Sediminicoccus sp. KRV36: one gene and its partners. The protein of the gene in region 3 binds, or shares a complex with, the protein of the main gene of each other region. Links are inferred from orthologs where the notes say so. Each region holds a gene or a part of one and is shown on either strand. Other genes may lie near its edges. The genes, in order: eno, pnp and LHU95_RS03865.

Region 1 (7,301 bases), 1.1 Mb from region 3 along the record:
TGTCGCGATAGGCACGCAGCAGGGCGTCCCGCCCCATGCCTGGTTGCTCAGCGGCGCCCTTGGCGCGGCGCTTGGCGGGTGGGGCTTTGGCAGCCATGGCTTTCTCCCTGCGTGATCAGACGCTGATTACGCCCCTCACGCCGCCTTCGCAAGCGTTTGCACTGCCCGAAAAGCGTTGCATTGCAACGCAATGAGGCGATTAACTGCATTACGGTTAACGTGCCGCGCGATGCCGCAGTGCAGCAATCGCGCGAAGTCCTTGAAGGATCAGAAAAGCCGCTGGCCCGGTGGGTAGGGGATCACAATCTCCTCCCGCGTGGTCAGATTCAGCATGGCCCTGGCGCGCTCTTCCAACTGGTCCCGGTCAAGCCGATCTCCGCGCATGGCGTTGACGCGCCGTTCGGCCGCCTCGCGCTCGGCGGTGGCGCGGTCCCGGTCCGATTTGGCGGCGGCGATTTCGGCCAGGCGATGCTCACGCGCGATCAGGCCACGGTCGCCATGGGAGGCGTGCCAGACGAAGAAGGCCGCGATGCTCGCCAGGATCACCGGCGGCGCCAACAGCTTCAACATGCGGATGAGCCACCGCCCGAAATTCATGGAACCCCCCAAAGCGCGTCCCTTGATGCGCGAATCCGACAGAATCACCATCCGGCCGCGCATGCAAGGGTTTCTGGCGCTTCTTTGTTGCGAATACAGCGAGTAATACATGACATAGGATTTTATTGCTTTTTCTATAAAATAGGAATATGGTCTGCATCGAAAGGAGTTCCCATGGCCAATCCCATCCGCACCACCGAAGCCGATCTGCGAAGCGCCATGCGCGAGCCGCGTTATTGGCAGAACGGCCACCCCGAGCGCGATGTCTTCACCGGCTGGGTCCGCGGCGGCTTTGGCGCGCTGCATCCGAAGGACGCGGCAGCACGCGGCGCCGTCTGGGTGCGGCCCTATCGCCGCGAAGGTAGGCCCGTCGCCGGCCATTGACGCAGCCCGCCGCCGGGTGGCACAGCGGCCAGCCCTGGCGCCCTGCCCCCAGCGAGCATCCAATACGCCAATTGGCGACGATCCCTTTGGGAGCGCCTGACGCGCGGCCCCGCCGATGGCCGGGGCGGGCGAGGACGGCGGCCGAACAATGAGGATCGCCGAAACCAGCGGCCAACCCTGCCGCCGCCCGCCGCACCGGAGGATGAAGTCGGCCAACGCCTTGGCCGGCTGCTGCGGGACCGGCTGACGGCGCCCGATCCCGAGAAGCCCGTGTTGCAAAGGGGCGAATTCCAGTGGCGGCGCGACGGCGGCCTCAGCCTGCGTGAGCGCGACATCCGTGATTTGCGGCCACAGGGGGAACCGCGAGTTGATGGAGGCAGCCGGATCTACCGTCTGGATGAGAACCGGCAAATTACCATCAGGCGCAGCACGACAATCCGAGACACCCCCTTCCCCACCATGGATGTGCAGCGACGAACTGTGCTGCCTGATGGCAGCGTCAAGTGGCCGACTATCCACAAGATCCGTTACCGCTTGGCTGACTAGGAGAGAACATCGTGACACAGGACAACCGGGACGACCTACCGGACCAGTGCGACCCGGAGATCATGGCCGGTACGGCGCATTTCCCCGGCCGCGCCACTCAGATGGCGCTGCGCGACAAGGCCTACGAAATGCTGGAGGTCTTCAAGACCCGATCCGGCAGGCAAGGCACACGACTCAGCAATGCATGGCTGGGCGAGCATGACTGGCGCGTCCAACTCCTCCAGCACTGGGATGTCCGGAACAGCGGACCGTTGGAGATGTTCGTGCCCCTCGCCGCCGCCCTCCAGCGTCGTGGCATCACGCATCTGTGCGGAACCTATGTGGATGCGGAGGGGATCACTGACCCCACGGCGGTCTGGCGCATCCCGCTCGAAGCACGCCGCATTTCCAGCTTCTTCGAGGCGCATCCCAACAGCTTCCACATCCTCTTCCCCGAGGATCGAAGCTTCGCGATCCACGCCATGGAAGATGTGTGCGCCGCCTTCGCCGGCCCCGAAGCCTTCCTGCGCGAGGCCCTGCTGCCCGAATTCCAGGGCGAAGCGGCCCTGGCCGACCTCAAGGACGCGATGGACGAGGAATATGGCGAAGCCGCCTTCGCCAGCGTGCTGGACCATTACGGCCCCTTCCTCCTGGAAGACCCGGAGGATGGGGGCTGATCCGCCCAGCCCGCGCTGGAGACAAGGTAAGGGGTCCGGGGCCAATGGCCCCAGCCGCCGGAGGCCTCTTTCAGCGCTTCAAAATCGGCCGCCCCGCATAGCGCGCCAATCCCTCCGCCTTGCGGCGCGCCCCGTGGCTCAGCGCTTCAAAATCGTCCGCCCCGCATAGCGCGCCGCGGGCCCCAGATCCTGCTCGATGCGGATCAGCTGGTTGTACTTGGCCAGCCGGTCAGAGCGGCTGAGCGAGCCGGTCTTGATCTGCCCGCAATTGGTGGCGACGGCGAGATCGGCGATGGTGAAATCCTCCGTCTCGCCGGAGCGGTGGCTCATCACCGCCGTGTAGCCTGCGCGATGCGCCATCTCGACCGCTTCCAGCGTCTCGGTCAGCGTGCCGATCTGGTTGACCTTTACCAGGATGGAATTGGCCGTGGCGCGCTCAATGCCCATGGCCAGGCGCTCGGGGTTGGTGACGAAAAGATCATCGCCCACCAGCTGGATCTTGCCGCCCAGCCGCTCGGTCAGCAGCTTCCAGCCGGCCCAGTCATCCTCGGACATGCCATCCTCGATGGAGATGATCGGCCACTTGGCGCAAAGTGCGGCGAGGTAATCCACCATGCCGCCGGCATCCAGCGTCTTGCCCTCGCCTTCCATCACGTATTTGCCGTCGTGGTGGAACTCGGTGGCAGCGCAATCGAGCGCGAACATCACATCCTCGCCCACACGGTGACCGGCCGCCTCGCAAGCTTTGGCGATGAAGGCCAGTGCCTCGTCCGCGCTGCCGATATTCGGGGCGAAGCCGCCCTCATCGCCGACATTGGTGTTGTGGCCGGCATCATGCAGCTGCTTCTTGAGGGCCGCGAAAATCTCTGAGCCGACGCGGACCGCATCGGCGATGGTGCCGGCAGCCACCGGCATCACCATGAATTCCTGGATATCAATCGGGTTGTCGGCGTGCTGGCCGCCATTGATGATGTTCATCATCGGCACCGGCAGCGTGCGCGCATAGGCGCCGCCCACATAGCGATACAGCGGCAGGCCATGCGCCTGGGCCGCCGCCTTGGCGGTGGCGAGGCTAACGGCCAGCATGGCATTGGCGCCGAGGCGGGATTTATTGGGCGTGCCGTCCAACTCGATCATCATCTGGTCGATCTTGACCTGGTCGGCGGCGTTCAGCCCGCCAATCGCGTCGAAGATTTCGCCCTCGACATTCGCCACGGCCTTGGTGACGCCCTTGCCGCCATAGCGGGACTTGTCGCCATCGCGCAGCTCCACCGCTTCATGCGCGCCGGTCGAGGCGCCGGAGGGGACGATCGCGCGGCCGCGGCTGCCGTCATCCAGCACCACCTCCGCCTCCACGGTCGGGTTGCCCCGGCTGTCCAGCACTTCACGGGCGATGATGTCGGCAATGGCGGGCATGGTGAGGTCCTTCGGGCAAAGATGTCCGCGCGGATAGGCTGAGCCGCGCGAAAGGGCAAGGTGAGGCTTGCGCCGCAATCATTATGTTATATTATCACATTCATGCCTCTCCTCTGCGAAGCCTACGGCCCCGAAGCCGCCCACGCGACCACACCGCCCCGCGCCGTGATCGGCACGCCGGAAACGGTCTTGCTGACGGCACTCAGCCCCGATGTCGCCCTCGCTCTTTGGCTGCGTGAGGAGCCTGCCGGCTTTGCCAAGCCCCTCAAGCCCCTGCGCCAGGCGGGCCCGTTTCGCGCCACAGCCGAGGGCACGCCGGACGAAGCGCTCGATTCCCTCTGCGAGCAATTGCCCGCCGGCGCGCCGATGGCGCTGCTCTCAGACATGTTGCGCCTGTCCCACATGTTCGCGGCCTTGCTGCGAAGCCAGCATGTGCGGCTGCGCCTGGATGGCATCACAGGCGATGCCTGCCGCAAATTCCACGTGGATTCCGTGGGCTTCCGCCTGCTGGTCACCTATGCCGGCCCGGGCACCCAATGGAGCATGGGCGACCCTGACGGCGGCGCCCAGATCGAGGACGTCCCGCGCTGCGCCGTGGCGCTGTTTCGCGGCCGCAAGCGCGCAGGCGCCACTACGCTGCACCGCTCCCCTCCCCTCTCCCATCTGCCGGAGGGCCAGCGCTCGCGCCTGGTCTTCTGCATTGACGAACCAGGCTGCTGCTGATGACCCAACGCCTCCCCGTCACCGTGCTTTCGGGCTTCCTCGGCGCCGGCAAGACCACCTTGCTGAACCATGTGCTGGCCAATCGCGAAGGCCAGCGCGTCGCCGTCATCGTGAATGACATGAGCGAGGTGAATATTGACGCGGCCCTGGTGGGCAATACCGGCACCCTGTCGCGCACCGAGGAAAAGCTGGTCGAGATGACCAATGGCTGCATCTGCTGCACCCTGCGCGAGGATCTCATGGAGGAGGTCGCGAAGCTGGCCGCCGAAGGCCGCTTCGATGCGCTGCTGATCGAGAGCACCGGCGTCAGTGAGCCCATGCCCGTCGCCGCCACCTTCGATTTCACGACGGAGGAGGGCTTTTGCCTGGGCGACGTGGCGAAGCTCGACACCATGGTGACCGTGGTCGACGCCCGGGCCTTCCTGGAGGATTACGCCAGCGCCGACACGCTGCGCGCCCGCGGCGAAACCGCCGGTGCCGAAGATCACCGCCTGCTGGTGGACCTGCTGATCGAGCAGGTGGAGTTCGCCGATACCATCATCGTCAACAAGGCTGATCTTGTCTCGGCCGGGGAATTGGGACGGCTGGCCGCCTTGCTGGCCACTTTCAATCCCACGGCGGAGATTCTCTCGACCGAACACGGCCACGTGCCGCTGGCCAAGGTGCTGAACACCGGCCGCTTCAATATGGAGCGAGCGCAGAATGCCGCTGGCTGGCAGAAGGCGATGTCGGGCGAGCATCTGCCGGAAAGCGAGGAATTCGGCGTCACCAGCTTTGTATGGCGCGCGCGCCGGCCGGTGCATCCGCAACGCTTCAAGACATTGATTGAGGGCGATCTGCCAGGCGTGGTGCGCGCCAAGGGCTTCTTCTGGCTGGCGACGCGGCCTGGCTGGGTGGGTGAATGGCAACTGGCCGGCCGCATGGGCCGCCACCAGGGCGCTGGCTTCTGGTGGGCCGCGATCGAGGAACAGCGTTGGCCGCAGGATGCAGACTGGCGCGAGATGATCCGCGGCCTCTGGGTCGAGCCCGGCGGGGATCGGCGGCAGGAAATCGTCTTCATCGGGATCGGCATGAATGAGGCGGCGCTGCGGGCGCAGCTGGACGCCACGCTGCTGACCCATGAGGAATGGCGCGCCGGCCCCCGCGCCCATGCCCGCCTGCCCGACCCCTTCCCGGCCTGGCAGAAATAGCGCGCCGCTTGCTCGCCAACCTGCTCCCCCACTTGCGCAGATGGTTCAGGGTGCCATTGATGCGGGCATGCATCCCATCGCCATCCTCGGCGCCGGCCTCGCCGGGCTTTCCGCCGCCCAAGCCCTGATCGCCGGGGGCCGCGAGGTCCGGCTCTTTGACAAGGGCCGCGCCGCCGGCGGGCGCCTGGCCACGCGCCGCATCGAGCATGCCGGCGAAAGCCATCGCTTCGATCACGGCGCGCAATATCTGCGGGCCGAGCGGCCAGGCTTCGCGCAGCTGCTCGAAGCCGCGGGCACCCTGCCCTGGCCCGACCCCAAGCGCCGCGTGGCCGCCCCCGGCATGTCGGCTCTTGGCCGGCATATGGCGCAGGGGCTGGAATTGCAGACCGGGCGCCATGTGGCGGCGCTGCAGGCCGGCGCCGATGGCTGGATGGTCGCGCATCTCGATGCGGCGCTGGTCCGCCCGGGCCGGCCCTTGCCCGCCGTGGAACCCACGCTGGATGGCCCGTTCTCCGCCGTGCTGGTCACCTTCCCGGCCGAGCAGGCGATGGCCCTGCTGCCGCCACACATGTCCCAGCCCCTGGCCGCGATCCAGTACGCCCCCTGCTGGACGGTGATGGCCGCCTTCCCGCAACGCCTCGATCTGCCCGACACGCTGCGCTACCACGGCCCCATCGGCTGGGCCGCGCGGGACAGCGCCAAGCCAGGCCGTGATGCCACCCAGGCGAATTGGGTGATCCAGGCCGATCCGGATTTCAGCCGCGAGCACCTGGAAGCAGCCCCCGAAGCCGTCATCGCCGCACTTCTGGCCGCCCTTCCGGCCGCCGCGCCGCTCTTTGCCGTGGCGCATCGCTGGCGCTTCTCGCTGCTGGAGGTGGCGTTGGGCCAGGCCTGCCTGTGGGACGGCGCGCTCGGCCTCGGCTATGCCTCGGATGGCTGCCTCGCCGGTCGCGCCGAATCCGCCTGGGAGAGTGGCCAGGCCCTGGCGCAGAGGGTGCTCGGCGCATGAGCCATCCGCGTCCCCGTCCCGGCCATGCCGATGACCTCATGGAGCTGCGCGCTGCGGCCTTCGAGCTGCTCGCGCGCGGTGTCGCGGATCGGCGCAGCCCCGTGCACACCCCCACCCTGGCCAGCATCGGCCTGGATGGCACGCCGCGCGCGCGCACCCTGGTGCTGCGCGGCTTTGACGCCGCCGCGCGGACACTGCGCCTGCACAGCGACCAAAGGGGCGAGAAATTCGCCGAACTGGCGCGTGATCCGCGCTTCGCCCTGCATGCCTATGATCCGGCGGCCCAGGTGCAATTGCGCCTGCAGGGCGTGGCCTCCCTGCACACGGATGATGCCGTGGCCGAGGCCGCCTGGCAGGCCAGCCAGCCCTTCAGCCGCATCTGCTATTCCATCGAGCCAGCGCCGGGCACGCCCATCGCAGCCCCCATGCCGGCGCCGCAGGATGAGGTGGTGGGCCGGCAGCATTTCGGCGTGATCCTGCTGCGGATGCACAGCCTTGAATGGCTCTGGCTGGCGGCGGAAGGGCATCGGCGGGCGCGATTGGACTGGCCCGACGGCGAAGAACGCGCCACATGGCTGGTCCCATGACCCAGATTCCTCCGCTTGAAGCCATCGAAGCCGAAATCCTGCGCCGCGTCGCCGCGACCGAGAAATCCATCTGCCCCTCAGAGGTCGCGCGCGGCATGGCGCCCGAGCGCTGGCAGCCGCTGATGGGCGCGGTGCGCAAGGCGGCGGCACGGCTTTCCACCAGCGGCCAGCTCGATATCCTGCGCAAGGGCAA
Region 2 (7,347 bases), 250 kb from region 3 along the record:
GGCCGAGGATCTGCTGCGGGGCACACCGCTGCATATCCAGGACCAGGTGCTGGCGCGTGACGAGATGCAGGGCTGCGCCTTTGCGGGCCGGCTGATGCGCCTGGATGGCTTCGAGATGACCTGCGGCGCCGTGGCACCCGTGACGGATGAGGTGATCGAGGCCTTGCTCGGCCGGCCGGCACCCATCCAGCCGACGCCGCAATTCCTGCCGGCCCTGACGCCGCTGATGGACGCCGATGTGGCGGCGCTGCGGGCGGCGGCCCTGGCCGAGGATTTTCCCGCCAGGGTCTATCGCACCTCGCTGGAACATGGGCTGTTCGGCCGGCTGCCGGACTGAGGGCGGCCGCGCTATTCCGCCCCGGCCCCCTGTCACCAGAGGGCGGCGCGTCAGCGCCCGGTCATGATCCGATCCACCAGCTGCTTCACGCTCGGCACGAAGCCGTTCGAGTAGAAGGGATCGGAGCTGAAGCGATAGGCATTATGCCCGGCGAACATCAGGTTGTGCTCCAGGCTGCCATCATGCGCGATGTCCTGCAGCGTCTTCTGGATGCAGAAGCTGCGCGGATCGGCCTTCTTGCCGGTGCTGTAGTCGGGCTCGATCTGCGTCCAGTTGCTGAAGCGGCAATGGCTGAGGCAGCCCATGCAGGCCACCTGATCGGCCAGGATCTCCTGCGCATTGGCGGGAGTGACGAAGATCAGCGTCGTATCGGGCGTGCGCATCGCCTCGGTATAGCCGGCCGCCGTCCAGGCCTCGGCCCGGGCGCGGTCACCCGGCGTCAGCCAGACCAGGCGCTTGCGGGGGCCCACGCCGAATTCGGCCGTGTGCTCGCCCACGGGCTCGGTCGTATAGGCGACCTGCCGCTCGTTGCGGGCCTCCAGGTCGCGCAGGAAGTCATTGCGCACGGCCGAGGAGTAGAAGCCGGTGGGCGAGAAGGGCTGCAGCAGGACATCGCCCGATTGCAGGTGGATCAGGCGCTGCTTCCAGGCATCGCTGATGGGGCTTTCCTGCGTCAGCAGCGGGCGCGTGCCGAATTGGAAGGCGATGGGCCCGAGCTCGGGGTTGTCGATCCAGTCGGACCATTCCTCCAGCCACCAGACGCCGCCGGCCATGATGATGGGGGTGGCGTCCAGGCCGAAGGCGCGCATCTGCTCGCGCAGCTTGCGCACGCGCTCATAGGGGGCTTCGGGCTTTTTCGGGTCCTCGCTGTTGGAGAGGCCGTTATGGCCACCCGCCAGCCAGGGATCCTCATAGACGACGCCACCCAGCCACTCGCTCACCTTGCCATAGCTGCGCTTCCACAGCGCGCTGAAGGCCCGGGCGGAGGAGACGATGGGATAGTAATGGACGCCGAAATCCTTGGCGATCTCGGCCAGGCGGTAGGGCATGCCGGCACCGCAGGTCACGCCGTTCACCAGGCCCTTGGCACCTTCGAGCACGCCGCGGATCACCCGCTCGGCGCCGCCCATTTCCCAGAGGATATTGGCATGGATACGGGCATCCTTGCCGCCCACGTCACGGGCTTCGCGCGCCTGCGCGATGCCGCCCGCGATACCATAGGCGACGAGTTCCTCATGCCGGTCACGCCGCGTCTTGCCGGCATAGATTTGCCGAATGGTGCGGCCCTCGGCGTCATAGCTGTCGGCGTTCACGGCCGAGAAGGTGCCCACGCCGCCAGCAGCCGCCCAGGCGCCCGCGGTCAGCCCATTGCTCACCGCAACGCCCTTGCCGCCCTCAACGAGCGGAAGCACGTCCACGCCGCCCATGCGGATGCTGTTGATCGCCTTCACTGTGCCGTCCCTGCCGTGCCAGATTTCAGGATATTACATTATGGCGAAACCGCCCGGCGCAAGAAAGCACCGGACGGTTTCTCCGTTCAAGTCACCTGCGGAATGCAGATTCAGTCGTTGTAGCTCCGGCGGGGGCCACGGTCCCCGCGGCCTTCACGGCGCGGACGCTCCTCGCCACCCTCGCCGCCTTCGCCGCGCGGGCTGGGACGGCGCTCGCCCACCTGTTCGGTGATGTCCGCACCCGTCGCCTGGTCCACCACGCGCATGGAGAGCTTCACCTTGCCGCGATCATCGAAGCCGATGACCTTGACCTTCACGGCATCGCCTTCCTTGACGATGTCGCTGGTGCGGTTCACGCGCTCATTGGCGAGTTCGCTGATGTGCACCAGGCCATCCTTGGCGCCCAGGAAGTTCACGAAGGCGCCGAATTCGGCGGTCTTCACGACCTTGCCATTGTAGATGGCGCCGATCTCGGCCTCGGCCGTGATGCCCTTGATGCGGTCAATGGCGGCCTGGGTCGCTTCCGGATTGCTGGAGGCGATCTTGATGGTGCCGTCATCCTCGATGTCGATCTTGGTGCCGGTCTGCTCGACGATCTCGCGGATCACCTTGCCGCCCGTGCCGATCACGTCACGGATCTTGTCCTTCGGCACCTGGATCACGGTGATGCGCGGCGCGGTCGCCGCCATCTCGCCGCGGGCGCCGGTGATGGCCTTGGCCATCTCGCCCAGGATGTGGAAGCGGCCATCCTTGGCCTGATCCAGCGCGGTGCGCATGATGTCGAAGGTGATGGAGGTGATCTTGATGTCCATCTGGAGGGCCGTGATGCCCGCCTCCGTCCCGGCCACCTTGAAATCCATGTCGCCGAGGTGATCCTCGTCGCCCAGGATGTCGCTGAGCACCGCGAAGCCGCGATCCTCCTTGATCAGGCCCATGGCAATGCCGGCCACCGGGCGGATCAGCGGGCAGCCGCTATCCATCAGCGCAAGCGAGGTGCCGCAGACGGTCGCCATCGAGGAGGAGCCGTTGCTCTCCGTGATCTCGGAGACGACGCGCATGGTGTACGGGAACTTGTCCTTCTCCGGCAGCACCGGGTGGATCGCGCGCCAGGCAAGCTTGCCATGGCCCACTTCACGACGACCGGGCGAACCCATGCGGCCCGTCTCGTTCACCGAGTAGGGAGGGAAGTTGTAGTGCAGCATGAAGTTCTCGCGGTATTCGCCCGCGAGAGCGTCAATGATCTGCTCATCCTGGCCGGTGCCGAGGGTCGCGACGCAGAGCGCCTGCGTCTCGCCACGGGTGAACAGCGCCGAACCATGCGCGCGCGGCAGCACGCCGACTTCGGCCAGGATGGAGCGGACGGTCTTGGTGTCACGCCCATCAATGCGCAGGCCGGTGTCGAGGATGGCGTTGCGGACGACATCCGCTTCCAGCTCCTTCATCATGCCCTTGGCGGCCGTGAGGTCGGCGCCTTCGGCTTCCAGCGCGGCCATGACGGTCTTCTTGGCGGCACCCACGGCCTTCTGGCGCGTCAGCTTCTCGGTGATCTTGTAGGCCTCGGCCATGGCGGCCGTGCCAAGCTCGGCGATGCGGGCCTTCAGCGGCGTCTTGGCGGGGTCCTCGATCGCGACATCCCAGGGCTCCTTCGCGGCCACTTCGGCCAGGGCGATGATGCCCTGGATGACGGCCTGGAACTGCTCATGGCCGAATTTCACGGCGCCCAGCATGATGTCTTCCGACAACTCCTGCGCTTCGGATTCCACCATCAGCACGCCCTCGGCCGTGCCGGCGACGACGAGATCGAGCTTGGACAGCTTGCGCTGAGCGGCCGTCGGATTGAGCACATAGCCGCCATCGATCCAGCCCACGCGCGCGGCGCCCACCGGGCCGAAGAACGGAATGCCGGACAGTGTGAGCGCCGCCGAGCAGCCGACCAGGGCCACGATGTCGGGATCGTTCTCGAGGTCATGGCTCAGCACGGTGGCGATGACCTGCACCTCGTTGCGGAAACCCTCGGGGAAGAGGGGGCGCAGCGGGCGGTCAATCAGGCGGCAGATCAGCGTCTCGCTCTCGGAGGGGCGGCCTTCGCGCTTGAAGAAGCCACCCGGGATCTTGCCGGCCGCGAAGGCCTTTTCCTGGTAATTCACGGTCAGCGGGAAGAAATCCTGGCCGGGCTTCACGCCGCGGGCGCCGACCACGGTGCAGAGCACGATGGTGTCACCCAGGCGGGCCATCACGGCGCCATCGGCCTGGCGGGCGATCTTGCCCGTCTCCAGCGTCAGAATCTGGCCGCCCCAGGAGATATCCTTGCGGAAATAGTTGTCGAACATGCGTCATCCTTCTGGCCCCCGGCTGGGGGCGGGCTTCTTGCCCCGCATCGGTGCGGGGACTGGTATTCGCGACGCGGCAGGATGACAGTCCGACCACCGGGGCACCCTGGGAAGGGAGGCTTCCGGCGTCTCGGGCAACATGGGGGCCGGGGGTCTGCACCCCGCGGCGAAGCCATGTGGCCGGAAACGCCGCCAGACCCATCATCCGATCAGGAAGGCTCGGAGGCTCTGACAACCCGCCGCAAGCGCAAGCGGTTTGCGCCGCTCCGGGCAGGCCCGGAACGGCTCGGGCGCTTATGGACCGGAAACGCCCGGAGCGCCAGTCCGATTATCCCCAGATCCGCCCCAGCACGGGCACGCCTTGAAGCTGGTGGCGGACCGCCAGGCCGGCATGCGCCGCGGCCAGCACGATCAGGCTCCAGGCAGCGACCTGGTGGGTGGGGCGCAGCCAGGCATAGAGCGCCGGGTTGGGGTCCAGCAGATGCGGCACGGGAATGACGAGGAACAAGGTCGTCGGCACCGGCCCCGCCGCCGCCTGGGCCGTCAGATAGCCCAGCAGCGGCACCAGCAGCAGCAGGCCATACAGCACCGCCTGCCCCAGCCGTGCCGCCCGCCGCATCCGCGGGCCAAGCCCGGCAAGCTCCGGCGCGCGGCGCCAGAGCCGGAAGCCCAGCCGCGCCAGGGTGACGATCAGCACCAGCAGTCCGAAGCTCTTGTGCAGCTGATAGGCCAGGAATTTCGCCAGCAGCTGCGACATGGGCAGCGCCACCATGGCGAGCGAGAGCAGCAGCGTCAGTACCACCAGCACAGCGCCCCAGGCATGCAGGCGCCTTTGCACGCGGGACCAGCGCTCCGGCGTGGCGCTCACACCGCGATCCGCACATCCACGCTGAGCTGGATCGCGTCCGAGATCAGCGTGCGATCCGCCACCATGCCGAATTCGCCGCGCCGCATCTCACCCTCGGCCTGGAATCGCGCGACGGCGCCCTGGCGCTCGATGAGGCGGGCCGTCATGCGGAAGGGCCGGGTGACGCCACGCACGGCCAACTGCCCGGCGATGGGAAAGCCGCCGGCCTCGGTCAGCCCATTCGCCTGGCCCGAGAACCGGGCGGTCGGGTGGCGGGCCACGTCGAAATAAGGCTCGGAGCGCAGCAGGTCGGTGGCGCCGGGGAAGGGAATGCTGACCTCCGCCGTCTCGACCACGCATTCAACGGAGGCGTTTTGCGGGTTGGCCGGATCAATCAGCAGCGTCGCCTGAAACCGCTCGAACAGCCCCTGGGAGGTGAACAGGCCGAGATGGCGGGCGGAAAAGCCGATGCGGCCGAGGCTCTGATCAAAGACATAGCGTGTGCGTTCCTGCCCCCGCGCTGGCAGCGCAGGCAGGACGGCAAGGCAGAGGAGGGCGCGACGAGCAGGCACGCTCTGGATATGGGGCGGAGCCGCCCGGCCGGAAGGGCCGTTACAGATCGTCTTGAAGCGTCGGGGCCTGGCGAAGGCCGGCCCTGAAGGGCCGGCCCCGCAAGACCGGTTTCAGCGACGCAGGCCGAGCTTGGCGATCAGCGCGTCGTAACGCGCCTTGTCCTTGCGCTTCACATAATCCAGCAGACCACGGCGCTGGCCCACCATCACCAGCAGGCCACGGCGCGAATGGAAATCCTTCGCGTGGGTCTTCAGGTGTTCGGTGAGGTTGGAAATCCGCTCGGAGAGGATGGCAACCTGGACTTCGGGGCTGCCGGTATCGCCGGGCTTGGTCGCGTGTTCGAGAATGAGCGCCGCGCGGCGCTCAGCGGTGATCGACATCGGGAGATCCCTTCAAGGTTGGAGAAAAGAACCGGTTCTTCGGATCCAGCCCCGGCATCAGCCGGGCGCCATCAACCGCTCGGGCCGCAACATCCCCTCTTCGAGACGGCACAGGCCCACGAACCGCTCCCCTGCCATCGCGCGGACCAGGCCCCCATCGGGGCTGGCCTCGGACGGAACCCGGCCCATGAGTTCCACCAGGCTGATGGCCTGGCCGAAATTCAGGCGGGCGGCCTCCGCTTCCGTGACGGCCAGAGCCGGGATGTCGGCCAGCGCGGTCGTCAAGGGGAGCAAAAGGTCCAGTGAAGGAGGCGGGGTATCGGCTGTTACGACGATCTTGTCCAGGGGAACGGCATGCGCCTCGGTGAAGGGACCCACGCGCAGGCGGCGGAGGGCGGCGATATGGCCCACCGTGCCCAGCGCCCGGGCGAGATCCCGCGCGAGCGAGCGCATATAAACGCCCTTGCCGGATTGCACCTCGAAAATGGCGGAATCGGCGTCCGGCCGGGCGATGAGTTCGAAGCGGTCCACCCGGGCGGGGCGGGCCTCCAGCTGCACCACCTGGCCATCGCGCGCCAGATCATAGGCGCGCTCGCCATTCACCTTGATGGCGGAATAGACCGGCGGGACCTGCATGATGTCGCCGGTGAAGGGGGGCAGGGCCGCGCGGATCTGCTCGTCGCTGGGCCGCACATCGCTCGTCTCGATCACGGCGCCGTCGGAATCATCGCTGTCGCGCGCTTCGCCAAAGGCCAGGGTGAAATGATAGACCTTGGTGCCATCCATCACATAGGGCACGGTTTTGGTGGCATGGCCGAAGGCGATGGGCAGCAGGCCGGTCGCCAGCGGGTCGAGCGTGCCGCCATGGCCGGCCTTCTGCGCGTCATAGGCGCGCTTCACCCGGTTCACGACATCCGTGCTGCCGATGCCCGTGGGCTTGTCAATGATAAGCCAGCCATCAATCGGGCGGCCTTTGGGTTTTCTCTGGTGACGGGGCATCAAATCCTACGGTGCGAAGCGAGCGCGCGTTCTGCGGGGGTTTGGTGGCGGCGGGAAGCTCTCTGGGCGCAATCCTGATGCGCCCGGCTCACTCGCCCGTGTCATCCTTGGCCAGGTCCTGCGCCACCTTGGGCTGGCGCATCAGCACATCGATCTTCATGGCGTAATCCAGCGCGCTGTCGGGCTGGAAATGCAGGTCGGGCGCGAATTTCAGCCGGACATTCTTCGCCACCTGGCCGCGCAGGAAGGCGCTGGCCCGCCGGAGTGCGGCGAATTGCTCCGGCGGCACATCCTTGCCCAGGCCACTGATGAAGGCCGTCATGTGCCGCAGATCAGGGCTGGCGCGCACCTCGGTCACGGTGATGCGGGCATTGGCGAGGTCCGGGTCGCGGAAATCACCGCGCTCGAAAATGGCGGCCAGCGCGTGGCG
Region 3 (7,735 bases):
GAACCGCTCTCACGACAATCGTAGAGAGCTGCGCTGCCCAAGCGACCTGACCGGTGCGCCTTGCTCGTTCATTGCGCCGCTGATCCCGCCGGCGAAGCGTGGCAGGCACAGACGCACGGTGGATGAGCGCGCTGTGGTGCAGGGCCTGCTCAACATTCTCAGCAGCGGCGGGCGATCCCCCTTGACCTGCCGCCGCGCAGCACGCTGCACAAATACTTCCACCGCTGGGACTAGCCGCCGCTGGGACTGGCCACCGCTGGGACTGGGACGGCGCGCTGGGGCGCGTCCATCACGCGCTGCAGGTGCGATGCTGCGAACAGGCTGGGCGGGGTTCGGGGCACTGCGCCGGACGCCCTACGGCCGCGATCAACGACAGCCGCAGCCTCAAGAGCCCGGAAAAGGGGGGGCCTCGATTGATCCACACGGCCACGATGTCGGCAAGAAGATCAACGGAAAGAAGCACCATCTGCTGGTAAACACCCTGGGCCTGAACCTGCACGCGGGGTCCATTCTGCGAGCATCCAGGACCGCGACGGCGGGGTGTTGGTGATGGCGGCGTTGTTCGGCATGCTCCCGTTCTCGCGCAAGCTCTGCGCTGATGGCGGCTACCAGGGGCCTGCGGATCAATTTCGATGATCTGCTCGCCGAAAGCAGCACAGTGGTGGGCGTCCCGAGGCGGCGCTGTTCCGATCCCGGCACAAGAAGAACACGCATAGGCCACACGTCAAATTTGGATTTGCCCTCAACTCATGAGACCTGTGCGCGGATGTGTGTCAGGCGCGGTCCCTTGTGGATGTTGCGTCCGGCGTGTGCGGCGGGGCCGTGGTCAAGCGGCTGCTCGTTCCTGTCCCCGGCTTTTCCTTGGCGATGGCCCCGCGAGGCACGGATGTCGGGTGTCGTTGACGCCGCTTTCGGCATCAGCAAACCGAGGCTTCGGCGCAGATTATAAGCCATCGCGGCCAGCCTGACCTGCACTCCCGCCTTGGCCAGCGGGAGTGTCGTGGATGTCGTGTGTGTCCGGTCATGATGGGAAAGAAGGCGAACCCGCATGGCCCGACGGAGAGAGCCTCATATTCCTGATGCCATCCTGGACCGGCTGCTGGAGCTCTATGGCGTGGAGGTCTCGCCCGAGCGGCCAAGCCAGAGAACCGGCGGAAGCTGGCGCGGTCATGCAGCGGCTCCGCGAGCCGGATATCCGACAGGTCGTGCCAGGTTGCCAGCAGCAGGGCGCGAAACAGCGCCAGTGGAGGCCAGCCCGCTACGCTTTAGCCCAGCTCGGCTTGCGCTTCTCGCGGAAGGCGGCGATGCCCTCGGCCGCTTCCGGGCCGGCGGCGGTGCGGCCAAAGGATTGGGCACCCGCTTCGGCATAACCCTCGGGCGAGAGCGGGCCCAGCGCCGCCAGCAGCTTCTTGGTCTCGGCCAGGGCGCCCGGCGCGCCCTCCAGCAATTGCGCGATGCTGGCGGCCACCAGCGCATCCAGGCCGGCGCGATCCGCCGCCATCTCGTGCACCAGGCCGCGGCGGACCGCTTCCTCGGCGGTGATTACGCCACCTTCCAGCACCATCCGCGCGGCATCGGGCCGCCCCATACGCCGCGCCAGCCAGGGCAGGATCTGCGCCGGAACCAGGCCCCGGCGCGCCTCCGGGGCGGCAAAGCGGGCATCAGCGCTGGCGAAGGCGATATCGGCGCAGCAGAGAAAGCCGAGCCCGCCGGCATGCGCGGCACCTTCCACGGCGGCGATGACCACCTGCGGCAGGTTCGAAATCTCCTCGAAGCGGGCGCCGACGCGGCGATTGCGCGCCTGCATCGCCGCAAGCCGTTCCTCCGGCGTGCCGGCGATCACCTCCGTGAGGTCCAGCCCTGCGCAGAAATGCCCGCCCGCTCCACGCAGCACGATGATCCGCGCGGCGGCGTCGCCGCGCAATTCATCGAGCAACGCGTCCAGTGCCTCGCCCATCCCGCCGCCGATCGCGTTGCGGCGCGCGGGGCGGTTCAGCGTCACATGAACCACCGGCCCCTCGCGGTTGACGAGGATCGGGGGTTCGGCGGAGGTCACCGCTTCCACCAGCCGCCACGGCGCGGCGCTTCGGCGGCCACCTCCTCGACGGTCTTGGGCAGGATGGCGGGGCCGATCACAGGCTCGGGCGCGGCGGCGACCGGTTCGGGCGCCACAACCGGCGCCGGCGCGATGTCCGCCAAGGCGGGCGCGGCCCCAGGCGCCAAGACCTCGGGCGCTGCGGCCACGGGGGCCACGACCTCAGGCGCTACGACCTCTGGCGCTACGACCTCTGGCGCGACGACCTCAGGCACGGCTGCCGTGACGACAGGAACCGGCGCGGCTTCCTCAGCGACCAGCGCAGGCGCGGCCTCTTCAGCCTCGGCCGCCACCGGTGCGGGGGCTGGCGCGGGGCGTGCCGGCCGGGGGGCCATGGCGGCCTCGGCGGCGGCTTCGGCCGCTTCCATCGCGGCCATCAGCGAGTCGGGCGCGCCGCCGAAGGGATCGGCTGGCGTCGGGCCGGCATAGCCGGGGGTCGGGCTTGGCACAGGCTCGGCCGGCATGTCCGGGGCTTCGGCGGTGGCATCCAGCGGCGCCTCCCCCTCACGCCGGCGGCGACCACCACGGCGGCCACGGCGGCGCGGCGAGCGATCATCGCCCTCAGCCGCTTCGCCGGGGGCCGGGGCCTCACTCTCCTCGGGGGCGGGGCCGGCTTCGGCATCGGGCTCGGCCTCCAGCGGGGCCGCGTCCGAGGGTTCCGTACGTTCGGCGGGCGCGCCATCGCGGCGGCCGCTGCGGCCACGGCGGCGGCGGCGCGGCCGGCGGGCGCGTTCCTCGGCGGTCATGCCGGCTTCCTGGGCGTCGGCGGCGGCGGTCTCCTCAGCCGTCTCCTCCGCCAGGTCGTCGGTCTCCTCCTCGGCGGCGTAATCCATGCGCAGCGCGGCGGGCCGCTCGCTCACAGGGGCGGGCGGGGTCTTGCTGCGCTCGATGCGCGTCTCGGCGCCGTGCAGGCTGTCATCCGGGTCGAACAGGACGGTGACACCCCAGCGGCTCTCGATATCGGCCAGGCGGTCCCGCTTCTTGTTCAGCAGATAGAGAGCGGCGGGCGAATTCACCCGCACCGTGATCTCGGCGGCGCGGCGCTTGGCGCATTCCTCCTCGACCGCGCGCAGCACGGCCAGCGCGCTGCTCTCCAGGCCACGCACTGTGCCACGGCCCAGGCAATGCGGGCAGGTGACGAAGGTGGTTTCGGCCAGCGAGGGGCGCAGCCGCTGGCGTGACATTTCGAGCAGCCCGAAATGGCTGATGCGGCCCACCTGGATGCGCGCGCGGTCCACGCGCAGCGCGTCCTTCATGCGCTTTTCCACCATCGCGTTGTGGCGGTTCGCGTCCATGTCGATGAAGTCGATGACGATCAGCCCGGCCAGGTCGCGCAGGCGCAATTGCCGCGCGATTTCCTCGGCGGCTTCGAGGTTGGTGCGCAGCGCCGTGTCCTCGATGTTGCGCTCCCGCGTGGAGCGCCCCGAATTCACGTCAATGGCGACCAGCGCCTCGGTCTGGTTGATGACGATATAGCCGCCCGAGCGGAGCTGGACCGTCGGCTCATGCATCGCATCCAGCTGCGCCTCGGCCGAATACCGGGCAAAGAGCGGGACGATGCCGTCGCGATAGGCCTGGATCTTGCGGGCATGCTCGGGCATGAGCATCCGCATGAACTCGCGTGCCTGGGAATAGGCTTCATCGCCCTCGACGATGATCTCGTCCATGTCCCGCGCATAGCCATCGCGGATGCAGCGCTTGATGAGGTCGGCTTCCTCGTAGATCAGCGCGGGCGCGGTGCTGGCCAGCGTCCGCTCCCGGATGTGGTTCCACAGGCCGAGCAGATATTCGCAGTCGCGCCGGATTTCCGGCTTGGGGCGCTGGGCCCCGGCCGTGCGGACGATGAGCGACATGCCAGGCGGCATGTCCAGCTCGTCAATCACCTCGCGCAGGCGCCGGCGGTCGGAGGAGGAGGTGATCTTGCGGGAAACGCCGCCACCGCGCGGGCTGTTGGGCATCAGCACCGAGAAGCGGCCCGCCAGAGAGATATAGGTGGTGAGTGCCGCGCCCTTGGTGCCGCGCTCCTCCTTCACGACCTGGATGAGGATGATCTGCCGGCGGCGGATCACTTCCTGGATCTTGTAGTTGCGCAGGAAGCTCGGCGTGGGCCGGCGCTCGCGCATGCGCTCTTCGGTGTCGGCCTCGCTCTCGGCCTCGCTCTCGGTGGCGCCCAGCGTCTCGGGCGGCGGGGCGAGCGGGAGGCTTTCCTCCGTGTCGCTGGCTTCCTCGCGGGCGGCCTGCTCGGCCTCCAGCTCGGCGGCCAGGTCGGCCGCGATTTCCTCGGCGGTGGGCGCGGCTTCGCCGGCGATTTCCTCGGGGATTTCCAGCACCGCATCGTCGCTCACGTCGCGCGGGTCGGCTTCCTCGGCGGGGGCGGGCTGGCCGGCGCGGGCGGCGGCGGCGGCGCGGGCTGCCTGGGCCTGGGCGCGGCGCTCATCCTCGCGCGCCTCGGCCTCGGCTTCCTCGCGGGCTTCCTGCTGCTGGGCCTCGATCAGCCGCTGCCGGTCGGCGACGGGGATCTGGTAGTAGTCGGGGTGGATTTCGCCGAAGGCCAGGAAGCCGTGGCGGTTGCCGCCGTATTCCACGAAGGCGGCCTGCAGGCTGGGCTCCACGCGAACCACGCGGGCCAGGTAGATATTGCCCTTCAGAGGCAGCCGGTTGGCGGCCTCCAGGTCGAATTCATCGACCCTGTGGCCATCCATCACGACCACCCGGGTTTCTTCCGGATGGGCCGCGTCGATCAACATGCGCTTGGTCATGTAAGGAAAACTCCGCACCGCGGCGGGGACGGGCGGAGCCCGATCCTGACCGGCGGCGGAAAAGAGAGACGGAATCCGGGTGCGGGCCGATCGGCGGCGATGTCCGTGACATGCGCTTTCGTCCTCACTCGGGGGCGCGGCGTCCGCCGTTTTCTGCGCCCTATGGGACAGCAGGTGGCGGGGCGCCTTGCCCAATGGCTCCACCCCCACGGATGTGCGCCCTTCACGGGCGGGCGATATTGCGGCAGTCCAGGGGCGCGAAGGTCGAAGCGACGAAACGCGAGCGCCGGGCTGCACCGCTGGCGCGCTGGCGAAACCGGCCGGCTGACCGCGGAGTGCCACCCAGGGGGCGTCCATCCGACGGGGTTTGACCAGGGCATGGCGCGAAACAACCGCGCCAGCTGCCCCTGTTTCGCCCGCAGCACCTATCACTGGGGCAATGCACCTTACGCGCGCAGAAGGTGGCTCACAACCCGCCGCCCCGTCCGCTGGCGGAAAGATATCCCCATGACCGACGCCCGATGCCCAAGCAGATGGCAGAGGATGCTGGATTTTCGTGCGGAATCAGCTAATATGCGACTGCCGCGGTGGGGGTCGCGGCCGCATGCAGGGGTTCCATCGCCGATTTCTTCTCGCGGGGCTGGCCGGATTCGGCCTGACACCTGTGGCACAAGCCCAGGTTGCGCGTTCACGCGCGACGCTCCCCATGGTTGTGCTCGACCCTGGGCATGGCGGGGCGGACCCGGGCGCCATCGGTCCCGCTGGCACCGAGGAGAAACGCATCACCCTGCCGCTCGCCCTGGAACTTAAGCGCGTGCTCGAAGCCAGCGGCCGTTGCCGCGTCGCGATGACCCGTTCGCGCGATGTCTTCGTGCCGCTCGCCCGCCGGGTTGAACTCGCGCGCCAGCGGGAGGCGGCGCTGCTGCTCTCCATCCATGCCGATGCCATGCCGGCCGGGCAGGGTGGCAGCCTGCGCGGCGCCTCGGTCTATACCCTGGCCGAAACCGCGACGGACCCCCTGGCCGCGGCCCTGGCCCGCCGGGAAAACCTGGCCGACCGCGCGGGCGGCCTGCGCCTGCCCTCGGTCTCGCCCGAGGTGCAGCGCATCCTGCTCAGCCTGATGCGCCAGGAGACCCGTGCCGGCTCCGAGCGGCTGGCGCGGCTGACGGTGAATGCGCTGGATGGCGATGTGCCGCTGCTCAACCAGCCGCTGCGCCGCGCGCAATTCGTGGTGCTGAAAGCGCCCGACGTGCCCTCGGCCCTGGTCGAATGCGGCTTTCTCTCCAATCCGGCCGAGGAGGCGCTGCTGCGCCGGCCCGAACACCGCGCCCGCATCGCCGCGGCACTGGCCGAGGCGGTGCATGGTTTTCTGGGCCGGCGCGTGGCGGCCTGACCCACACGCCAGGGAATCTGCCCGATGTCGGTGCGGTGGCTGGCCATCGGCGCGGCTGAGCGAGGCCCACGCGGATCCGTCTCCCGGCGGATGCCAATTCCCAAGACCCGTTCCGGACAGATGTTTCCACCTGGCCGATCTTGCCCGGGGCCCCGGTCCAGCTGCGCAGCGCCGTGTCGGTGAAGCTGTGGCCCCGGCCTCGATCGGCCGGCGCCGATGCCCTGATCCGGGGGGCAGGCGCCTGGCTGGAACAGGATCGCCCGCCGAAGCGCCGCACCCCATGGCGAGACGCCCGATTTGCTCGCCCCTCCCATGCGGGCGGGGGCTGCCTTTGGGCCGGGCTTGGCGCTATGCTGACGCGAGGCAACGCGGCATCTGGCCGCGGCCATTGCCGTGAACACGAAAGGGCCGGGCCGCCGCAAGACGGGCCCGTGAAAAAGAAATGGCCGGAGTGGACATCCTCGCAAGCGCAATGAATGGCGCCAATGCGGCATATCTCGCCGACACCTACGCCCGCTGGGTTGAGAATCCCGGTGCGGTGGACGCCTCCTTCGCTGAGCTTTTCGCCGCGCTGAATGATGATGCCCGCGCCGTCCTGACGGATGCGATGGGCGCCTCCTGGGCGCCGCGCCCACGCGGCGGCTTCGCCCCGCCCGAGGATGCCAAGTCAGCCGCCAAGCCCACGGCCGGCGCCGCCCGCCCGAATGATGGCCGCGCGACCGACCCGGAGGAGACCCGCCGGGCCGTGCTGGACAGCATTCGCGCCCTGATGCTCATCCGCTCCTACCGGGTGCGCGGCCATCTGGAGGCCCGGCTCGATCCGCTCGGCCTGCAGGTCCCGCCGCAGCACCCCGAGCTTTCCGCCCCCTTCTGGGGCTTCACCGAAAGCGACCTCGACCGGCGCATCTTCATTGACAACGTGCTGGGGCTTGAGACCGCGACGGTGCGCGAGATCATGCAACGCGTCCGCGCCACCTATTGCGGGCCGATCGGCGTCGAGTTCATGCATATCCAGGATCCGGACCAGAAGTCCTGGATCCAGCAGCGCGTCGAGGGCGCACCCTGGGTCACCGGCTTCAGCCCGGCCGAAAAGCGCCAGATCCTGCTGCAGCTGACCGAGGCGGAGGGCTTCGAATCCTTCTGCGCCAAGAAATATGTCGGCACCAAGCGCTTCGGCCTGGAGGGCGGCGAGAGCACCATCCCCGCCGTGCAGACCGTGATCGAGACGGCGGCGCGCGAAGGTGTGAAGGAAATCGCGATCGGCATGGCCCATCGCGGCCGCCTCAACGTCCTCGTGAATGTCGTGAAGAAGCCCTACATGCAGGTCTTCGCCGAGTTCAAGGGATCCAGCTTCAAGCCGGATGACGTGCAGGGCTCGGGCGATGTGAAGTACCACCTCGGCACCTCCACCGATGTCGAGATCGAGGGCAAGCCCGTCCATCTCTCTCTCCAGCCCAATCCTTCGCATCTGGAGGCGGTGAACCCCGT

What was found.
Region 1: the proteins of LHU95_RS03865 (region 3) and eno are in contact, whole or in part, in a solved structure (PDB 2FYM), measured with the Escherichia coli proteins. The link is inferred for Sediminicoccus sp. KRV36 from one-to-one orthologs.
Region 2: the proteins of LHU95_RS03865 (region 3) and pnp are in contact, whole or in part, in a cryo-EM structure (PDB 9QH0), measured with the Escherichia coli proteins. The link is inferred for Sediminicoccus sp. KRV36 from one-to-one orthologs.

What each region holds. Positions count from the first base shown.
Region 1 is NZ_CP085081.1:1,960,704-1,968,004, reverse strand. What follows is about bases 1,461-4,370. They hold eno (phosphopyruvate hydratase), read right to left. Parts: upstream 3,600-4,370; coding sequence 2,322-3,599; downstream 1,461-2,321. Other genes in these bases: zigA (zinc metallochaperone GTPase ZigA), read left to right, coding at 4,322-4,370; LHU95_RS09005 (DUF1826 domain-containing protein), read left to right, coding at 3,702-4,322; LHU95_RS09015 (hypothetical protein), read left to right, coding at 1,539-2,183. Outside these bases: pdhA (pyruvate dehydrogenase (acetyl-transferring) E1 component subunit alpha), read right to left, coding at 1-37; LHU95_RS09025 (septum formation initiator family protein), read right to left, coding at 268-570; LHU95_RS09020 (hypothetical protein), read left to right, coding at 772-981; more of zigA, read left to right, coding at 4,371-5,512; LHU95_RS08995 (NAD(P)-binding protein), read left to right, coding at 5,580-6,521; LHU95_RS08990 (pyridoxamine 5'-phosphate oxidase family protein), read left to right, coding at 6,518-7,108; LHU95_RS08985 (DUF3253 domain-containing protein), read left to right, coding at 7,105-7,301. UniProt on the Escherichia coli protein: Catalyzes the reversible conversion of 2-phosphoglycerate (2-PG) into phosphoenolpyruvate (PEP). It is essential for the degradation of carbohydrates via glycolysis.
Region 2 is NZ_CP085081.1:628,033-635,379, reverse strand. What follows is about bases 1,509-4,464. They hold pnp (polyribonucleotide nucleotidyltransferase), read right to left. Parts: upstream 4,119-4,464; coding sequence 1,899-4,118; downstream 1,509-1,898. Other genes in these bases: LHU95_RS03010 (cytochrome b/b6 domain-containing protein), read right to left, coding at 4,447-4,464; LHU95_RS03020 (nitronate monooxygenase), read right to left, coding at 1,509-1,788. In the rest of the region: LHU95_RS03025 (hypothetical protein), read left to right, coding at 1-337; more of LHU95_RS03020, read right to left, coding at 388-1,508; more of LHU95_RS03010, read right to left, coding at 4,465-4,986; LHU95_RS03005 (YceI family protein), read right to left, coding at 4,983-5,537; rpsO (30S ribosomal protein S15), read right to left, coding at 5,649-5,918; tRNA pseudouridine(55) synthase TruB, read right to left, coding at 5,976-6,917; 30S ribosome-binding factor RbfA, read right to left, coding at 7,006-7,347. UniProt on the Escherichia coli protein: Involved in mRNA degradation. Catalyzes the phosphorolysis of single-stranded polyribonucleotides processively in the 3'- to 5'-direction. Also involved, along with RNase II, in tRNA processing.
Region 3 is NZ_CP085081.1:883,896-891,630, forward strand. What follows is about bases 1,853-5,196. They hold LHU95_RS03865 (ribonuclease E/G), read right to left. Parts: upstream 4,855-5,196; coding sequence 2,053-4,854; downstream 1,853-2,052. Other genes in these bases: LHU95_RS03860 (enoyl-CoA hydratase-related protein), read right to left, coding at 1,853-2,056. Also shown: LHU95_RS03855 (transposase), read right to left, coding at 918-1,244; more of LHU95_RS03860, read right to left, coding at 1,259-1,852; LHU95_RS03870 (N-acetylmuramoyl-L-alanine amidase), read left to right, coding at 5,561-6,247; LHU95_RS03875 (2-oxoglutarate dehydrogenase E1 component), read left to right, coding at 6,690-7,735. UniProt on the Escherichia coli protein: Endoribonuclease that plays a central role in RNA processing and decay. Required for the maturation of 5S and 16S rRNAs and the majority of tRNAs. Also involved in the degradation of most mRNAs.